Regions from separate parts of the Staphylococcus sp. 11262D007BW genome, predicted to be linked through region 2. Evidence: riboswitches for the same ligand, from Rfam matches in the RefSeq annotation. Region 2 holds a riboswitch; the other holds the start of a gene.
What was found. A riboswitch is a leader RNA that binds a small molecule or an ion and turns the genes downstream of it on or off. The one in region 2 is predicted to bind thiamine pyrophosphate.
Positions count from the first base shown of each region.

Region 1: it holds a riboswitch for thiamine pyrophosphate, as region 2 does, so the genes downstream of both, ACEE93_RS01185 (thiamine phosphate synthase) here and thiC (phosphomethylpyrimidine synthase ThiC) in region 2, are expected to answer to the same signal.

Region 1 is NZ_JBPWPJ010000001.1:228,797-233,006, forward strand. It holds gene ACEE93_RS01170 (anion permease) at 1-612, shown strand, start outside; gene ACEE93_RS01175 (LysM peptidoglycan-binding domain-containing protein) at 807-1,658, opposite strand; gene ACEE93_RS01180 (Bax inhibitor-1 family protein) at 1,917-2,540, shown strand; TPP riboswitch at 2,553-2,659, shown strand; gene ACEE93_RS01185 (thiamine phosphate synthase) at 2,679-3,308, shown strand; gene thiS (sulfur carrier protein ThiS) at 3,310-3,510, shown strand; gene ACEE93_RS01195 (thiazole synthase) at 3,512-4,210, shown strand, end outside.
Region 2 is NZ_JBPWPJ010000001.1:1,856,139-1,860,348, forward strand. It holds gene thiC (phosphomethylpyrimidine synthase ThiC) at 1-1,464, opposite strand, end outside; TPP riboswitch at 1,681-1,783, opposite strand; gene cls (cardiolipin synthase) at 1,840-3,327, opposite strand; gene ACEE93_RS09155 (nucleoside hydrolase) at 3,457-4,210, shown strand, end outside.

The DNA of each region.
Region 1 (4,210 bases), 1.6 Mb from region 2:
TATCAAGGTTTTACTAAGATTATCCTTGTATTGTTACTTTCTCCTGTTATCGCATTTATTGTCGGTTTTATCATTTATTCAATTGTTAAAAGGATATTTAAAAATGCAAATTTAACACGTACGAATCGTAATTTCCGTATTTTTCAAATTTTCACTGCATCTCTACAATCATTTTCTCATGGTACAAATGATGCGCAAAAATCAATGGGGATTATTACGATGGCATTAATTGTAGCGAACCTACAATCAAGTGTTGAACCTGCGCTATGGGTTAAAGTAGCCTGTGCGTCAGCTATGGGATTAGGTACAGCGATTGGTGGATGGAAGATTATTAAAACAGTGGGCGGTAATATTATGAAGATTAGACCAGCGAATGGTGCTTCAGCAGACTTAGCTTCAGCGCTCACAATTTTCACAGCATCATGGTTACACTTTCCATTATCAACAACACACGTTGTATCCTCTTCAATTTTAGGTGTAGGCTCAGCAAATCGAATTAAAGGTGTACACTGGAATACAGCGAAACGTATGATCGTTACATGGGTCATTACTTTACCTATTACTGCTTTAATTGCAGCTATCTTTTATTTGATTTTAAATATCTTTTTATAATAGTACTCGAGCGGTTAGTGAACAATCACTGGCCGTTTTTTTTTATACAAAAAGAAGCAAGGTAACACTTCAAGTGAACCTTGCTTCTTTCGATGACTAAGGACGATTAATTTAATAATGTGTCATATTTCAAGAGGTTGGGACTCCTAATCGGTTCCCTAAAGCATTCATACTTTATATCATAGCCTCTTATATTAATGAATGTAGTTATATGATGAAGCAACTGATGCTGGAATTGTGCGATAGCCTACTTCACCTGGTGGTGTGCTATAGTTCATTTCTGATACTAAGATACTACCATCACTATTAACGCGTTCAACGTAAGCTACGTGACCTACTGGACCTTCGTAAGTTTGCATAATTGAACCTGCGCTAGGGTTATGGTCTACTGTGTAACCATCTCCTGCAGCATTGTCTGCCCAGTTTTCAGCATTGTACCAATAAGTGCTGATTGGTTGACCAGTTTCTGCACGACGATTAAATACGTGCCAAGTACATTGTCCCCAGTCGTACAAGTTTTGGTGATTAAATGTAGGTGAACCACTACCTGATGTAGATGGTGCGTTCTCTGCGCCATTTGGACCTGCATCAATTGAAGGTGCAGTTGTGTTATCTGAACCACTTGGTATTGTTAATGTTTGTGAAGGTGCCACTAAATAACCATTTAAGTTGTTAGCATTGATGATATCTTGTGGTGTAACACCGTAATTAGCAGCAATGATGTCCAATGTTTCACCAGTTTGAACAACATGCGTTTCTCCTAAGCTTGGCGCTGTTGCAGTAGCAGTCGTTGTTGTTGATTGCGTAGACTGGTCAGCTGCGCCACCGCCGCCACCAATTGTTAAAACTTGTCCTGGAAAGACCATATTTGATGTTAAATTGTTTGCCTGCTTAATTTCATCTACAGACATATTATACTGTTGCGAAATACTCCATAAAGATTCGCCTGATTGAACAGTATGTTGTGTTGAAGCATCAGCATCATGTTGAGTTAACAATGCTGCCGCTCCAGAAGTAACGGTTAATGCAAAAGTTAATTTTTTCAAAGTAATGCCTCCTTAGCCATTTGCTTGTCTTTTCTAAAATATTCAAATCAATTTTAACAAAAATAGAGTTATTTGTGGGGGTTGTTACGAACATGTAATATTGTGATAAATGATTTCAAAAATTGAAGATATGAACAGATGTGATAAAATAAGTACTTTTAGAGATTCGTCTAAATTTACTTTGTAAGAATGTTAAAATGTTTGTAATATTAATTTTGATATTTTATCCTAAAATCAGTATAAAGGGGTGAGCAATGAGTGGCGGATACAAAGCATTCACAACGTTTTGGACAAGTGTGGTTATTTTTTACTTATTATTGGATTATCTTTGGTATTGGTGTCTATTTAGGACAATTCTTAGCCGTGGAATGGCGAAAACCTTTATCCATTGGACTCCTTATTTTAATTTTAATCACAATGTTTGTGCAGCGCGCACGTTTTAGTGGCTTAATTATGTCACATATTTATACGATTATCTCCGGATTGTTATCTTTTGCTACTTTTACTTATGCGATTCAAGATCTTGGAACAGCTGATTTCATTAGAAATATTATCTTAGCAATCTCCGGATTTATTGCATTTGGTATTATAGGTTATTTTGTTATAAAAGATGCAGCAAGTATGGGAAAATACTTGTTTGTGACGTTAATTGCGTTAGTCATTGCGAGTTTAATAGGATGGTTTGTGCATAATCCAATTTATCACACAATTATCGTTGTGGTTGGTTTATTACTATTTTTATTATATACTTTATATGACTTTAATCGAATGAAGCATGGACGATTTTCCCCTAGAGAGATGGGTTTTAATTTATTCTTAAACCTATTTCGTATCATACGTTATGTGTTAAAATTAGCACGTATCGTTAAAAAATCACAGTAATAATTGAATAAGATTTACCACTGGAAGTGCCTTTTTTAAGGGCTGAGATTGAAATGTATTTCAAAATTCCCGAACCTGATCCAGTTCATACTGGCGTAGGAAAGTGGCGATGACTTAGAGTAGCTACTTTTCTTTAGTATGAGGAAAGTAGCTTTTATTTTTGTAAAAGGATGTTTGCCTATGCTGTTAGCAGTTACCCCTTATGAACCATTAAATCATACACATCAAGGTCATTTATGTGAGATTGAACCACTTATCGATGGCGTACTATTGAGGACGCCAATGACGCAACATGATATCAAGCGTTGGATTGAAGAAATCACTGCACGTGGCTTTCCTAAAGAGAAACTCATTATACATTCAGACATTGATCTGGCTTTAATGATGCATATTCATCGCATTCACTTCAGTCAATATGATGAAAAAGTGAAAAGTATTAAAACGACATACCCTCAGTTTGTGGTCAGTATGTCAGTTCATAATGTTGAGGCCATTCAATATGCACAACAGTATGAGGTTGATTTTGGATTATTTGGGCACTTATTTCCAACCCCATCAAAACCTAACCAATCCCCGAGAACGGCTGAAGAGATTGATCATGCGTTAGCCACAACATTACCGCTAGTCGCAATAGGTGGTATTAATGTAACGACAGTGTCGAATGTGCCTACTCACTTTTCAGGGATTGCATGTATTGGCGCTCTATTTAATCGCCCGTACAACGAAGTACAGCAATTATCGGAACAATGGAGAAAAAGGAGGTCATAATATGAAAGTTATTGTTAACGGAGAAGTAAATGAATTTCAAGAAGGGACAACGATTCAAGATGTCCTAACGCATTTTGATATTGATGCTAAACGTATGGCTGTAGAACAAAATGCAGCTGTCGTTAAGCGTGCGGATTGGGCGCATACACCCATCAGAGAAAATGATCGATTAGAACTATTAGAATTTGTAGGAGGCGGATAATATGTTTAAAATTGGAAATCTAACATTTAATTCAAGACTCTTTTTAGGAACAGGTAAGTTTGACAATGAATCAGTTCAGGAAGCAGCGATTAAAGCTTCAGAAACAGAAGTCCTTACTTTTGCGGTAAGACGCATGAGTTTATATGATAAAGATTTACCTAATCCATTAGCGAATGTGGATTTAGACCAATTTATCACTTTTCCAAATACAGCAGGTGCTAAATCTGCAGAAGAAGCCGTACGTATCGCTGAGTTAGCAAATGAAGCAGGCGTCTGCGATATGATTAAAGTAGAAGTAATCGGTGATGATGACACATTATTGCCTGATCCATTAGAAACATATAAAGCATGCGAAATTTTATTAGAAAAAGGCTACATTGTATGTCCTTATATTTCAGATGATGTCGTTTTAGCTAAACGTTTAGAAGCGTTAGGGGTTCATGCGATTATGCCACTTGCGTCACCAATCGGCACAGGCCGTGGTATCGTTAATCCATTAAACTTACGCTATATTGTCGAAAAAAGTAATGTCCCTGTCATTGTGGATGCAGGCATTGGCTCAGCAAAAGATTGTGCTAAAGCAATGGAATTAGGTGCAGATGCGATTTTACTTAATTCTGCAGTGTCACGTGCCAAAGATCCTGTAAAAATGGCAGAGGCGATGAAAAAAGGTATTGAAGCAGGTCGCTTAAGTTATGAA
Region 2 (4,210 bases):
TGTCGCTCCAGGTAAACCTTTTGCTAGGTCAGCCGCATGCGCAGCAATTTTATAAGTCACGACGCCTTCACGTACGTCTTCTTTGTTTGGTAAACCAAGGTGCTCTTTAGGTGTAACGTAACACAACATCGCTGTACCATGGCTTGCGATTTGTGCCGCACCAATCGCAGATGTAATGTGATCATAAGCTGGTGCAATATCTGTTGTAAGTGGCCCTAACGTATAGAATGGCGCTTCTTTACAATAATAATCTGCAAGGTCTTGGTTTTCTTTAATTTTATGCATTGGAATATGACCTGGTCCTTCAATCATCACTTGTACATCATGTTGCCATGCGATATCTGTTAATTCTCCTAATGTTTTTAATTCCGCAAATTGGCTCTCATCATTCGCGTCATAAATTGAACCAGGGCGTAAACCATCTCCTAGTGAAATCGCAATATCGTATTGTTTTAAAATTTGGCAAATATCATCAAAATGTTCATATAAGAAGCTTTCTTCGTGATGCGCAAGACACCATTGTGCCATGATTGAACCACCACGAGAGACAATACCTGTTAATCGATCGACTGTCATCGGAATATAATGTAAACGCACCCCAGCATGAATTGTAAAATAATCCACACCTTGTTCAGCTTGCTCTATTAGCGTATCTCTAAAAATTTCCCATGTTAAATCTTCAGCCACACCGTCTACTTTTTCTAAAGCTTGATAAATGGGTACCGTTCCGACTGGCACAGGCGCATTACGAATGAGATATTCTCGTGTCGCATGGATATTTTTACCTGTTGATAAATCCATCATCGTATCTGCTCCCCAGTGCGTGGCCCACACCATTTTTTCAATTTCATTTTCAATAGAAGATGACACGGCTGAATTACCAATATTCGCATTGATTTTAACTTGGAAGTTCTTTCCGATAATCATCGGTTCTGATTCAGGGTGGTTAATGTTATTAGGGATAATCGCGCGACCTCTTGCCACTTCCTCACGTACAAATTCCGCTGACACATTTTCACGCGTCGCGATATACTTCATTTCTTTAGTGATCATGCCTTGTTTCGCATAATGCATTTGAGTTACGTTCTTACCTTCTTGGGCACGTCTTGGTTCATAATCAAATGGATGCGTCACAAGATTGCGATGATCTTCTGATTTAAAGCCGTTATCGATAGACTGAATGCGACGGCCTTCGTAACGTTCCGTATCATGACGATCATCAATCCATTGCGTACGAATTTGTGGCAGTCCTCGAGTGACGTCCACTTCATACGTTTCATCATGATAAGGACCGGCTGTATCATAGACAACTACTGGCTCATTATGCGTTGTACCTTGTTCTGTCACAGTGTCCGATAATTCAATTTCGCGAAATGGTACGCGAATATCCTCATCAGCACCTTGCTTATAAATACGTCGACTGGCTGGAAAATTCTTTTTTAATTCAATTTGTTCTTGTTTCATAATTGGCCTCCTTAGTGTGCTAAGAGACCTATGTAGCTGAACGAAAAAAATCGGGACACAAGTCATTGAGATTAAAGCGTTCAAACGCTCTCTCAGACTGACTGTCGTCCCGATCCGATACCTACACGAACATATCTATTTGAATGACACACTGTACTTGTCATGGAAAATGGCATACGCCACACACACTCCAATATACAGTGTTTCACATTTTGTATTCGTTCATCTTTGCTTCCCTACGCTAGTATTATCTAGATCAGGTACAAAGGGTTGAGGTCCAAACCTCTTTCAGCTTACACAAGCACCCCTAGCAGTCTTATATTTAAATGTTACAAATTACATTCTAGCATTAAAGTCTGTTTATGACAAACTGACTTATAAAATTGGTGACACAAGTTTAGCAATAGATTGTTTAAATTTAACCCATTTTGAGCGATTTTCGTAACGTTCGGGTGTTAAACGATCGGATACTTTAAGATCTTCGTTAAAGGCTTTAATTAAATATTGCGCAATATCTTCGTTGTAAATAATACCGTTGATTTCAAAGTTTAATCTGAAACTACGCGCATCCATATTAGCAGAACCTACAGAAGCCACTTCTCCATCAATGACCATCATTTTAGAGTGAATAAAGCCATTTGCGTAAGTATATACATTAACACCATCATACATTAATTGTGCGACCACGGTTAATGTGGCCCAATGTACAAATGGTTTATCTGGTTTATTCGGCACAATAACATGCACATCAACACCCGATTGTGCCGCAATACGTAACGCATTAATAAAGCCAATATCTGGCACGAAATAAGGCGTATGAATGTAGATTGAGTCTTTCGCATTCATAATCATTTTGAGGTAAGCAAACTCAAGTTGTGGCCAAGTACGGTTTGGACCACTTAAACCGATTTGCATAGCTACATTGCCATCTTTACGCGCATTGTCTGGGAAATAACGTTTATCATATTCTAAAGCATCATCTTTTGAAACTTGGGCGTTCCAATCATGGATAAAGCTTAATTGCAGCGCATCCACGCCATCACCTTGAATACGTAAGTGCGTATCTCGCCAGTAACCTAATTTTTCATCAAGTCCTAAGTATTCATCACCAATATTAAAGCCACCCACGTAGCCTAAATCACCATCGATCACTAACGTCTTGCGGTGGTTTCGGTTGTTGACCCTAAAGTTGATAAATGGAATGATTTTCGCATGGAAAAATGGTTCAGCTTTTGCCCCTGCATTGAGTAATCCTTTAAGTCTTGACTTACGCAATTGTTTAGAGCCCACTGCATCATAAAGTAACTTCACTTCTAAACCTTCTCGGGCTTTCTCTTCTAAAATATTTAAAATTTCTGTCCCAAGCCCATCCATATTTAAAATATAGTATTCTATATGAATGTATTTCTTTGCATTACGTAAATCTTCTTTCATTTGATCAAATAAGCGATGTCCGTCTGTAAAAACCTTCACATGGTTATTTTCACTTAAAAAGTTATTCTCTCTGACTAACAATGATTGAACTAAATCAGAATGTTTTTTCACGACATCATTATTCGAGGTGAAATTGTTGTTTTCAAAACTTTCTTTTTGCGACTTCACACGCTCTTTCGCATCATCAATTTCTTTACCACTGACTTCTTGTTGTTTGAGTCGTACAGCACGTCCAAAGAATAAATAGAAGAAGAAACCAAACACAGGCATTATAAATAATAGCAATAGCCATGCCCATGTTGATGTCGCCTCTCGACGGTCTCTTTCCATAAATATAATAATCAATGCTAAAATCACATTAATGACAAAAAAACCGCCTAAAATAATCCGATAAGTTGTAGCGACATTAGGATCAAAAATAAGTTGCATGTCAGTACCTCCTTTTAAATTGGTTCATTTTTAACTTAATATTCACCCTAGCATTTTACATGAATTCTACCCTTTTTTCATTGTTTTCAATTATAATAAAAATAGAATACAACAAAAGGAGAGAATAAAGTGAAACAAATTTATTTTAATCACGACGGTGGTGTCGATGATTTAATTTCCTTATTTTTATTACTACAAATGGATGATGTCAATCTGATTGGTGTCAGTACGATAGGTGCAGACTGTTATGTCGAACCTTCTGAGAGTGCCTCTCGTAAAATCATTAATCGTTTTTCAAGCTATCCGATAGATGTCGCTATTTCTAACGAACGCGGCAAAAATCCATTTCCTAAAGAATGGCGTATGCATGCCTTTTTTATGGATGCATTACCCATATTGAATGAGCGTGTATCGAGTCAATCAACATTGCTTAAAATCCCTGCTTATCAAGACATTATTACTAAACTTAATCAGGCTTCTTCACCAGTCACGCTATTATTTACTGGTCCACTAACAGATTTAGCTAAAGCACTTGAAGTTGATCCAACCATCACACAACATATTGAGCGACTCGTTTGGATGGGCGGTACCTTTTTAGAACGCGGTAATGTAGAAGAACCAGAACACGATGGCACCGCAGAATGGAATGCTTTTTGGGATCCTGACGCTGTTAAACGCGTTTTTGAGACAGACATTCAAATCGATATGGTCGCTTTAGAAAGTACCAATCAGGTTCCCCTCACACTAGCTATCCGTCAAATGTGGGCTGATGAGCGTCACTATGCAGGTGTGGACTTTTTAGGCGTAAGCTATGCAGCCGTGCCACCACTCAATCACTTTCAAACGAACTCAACTTATTTTCTATGGGATGTGTTAACGACAG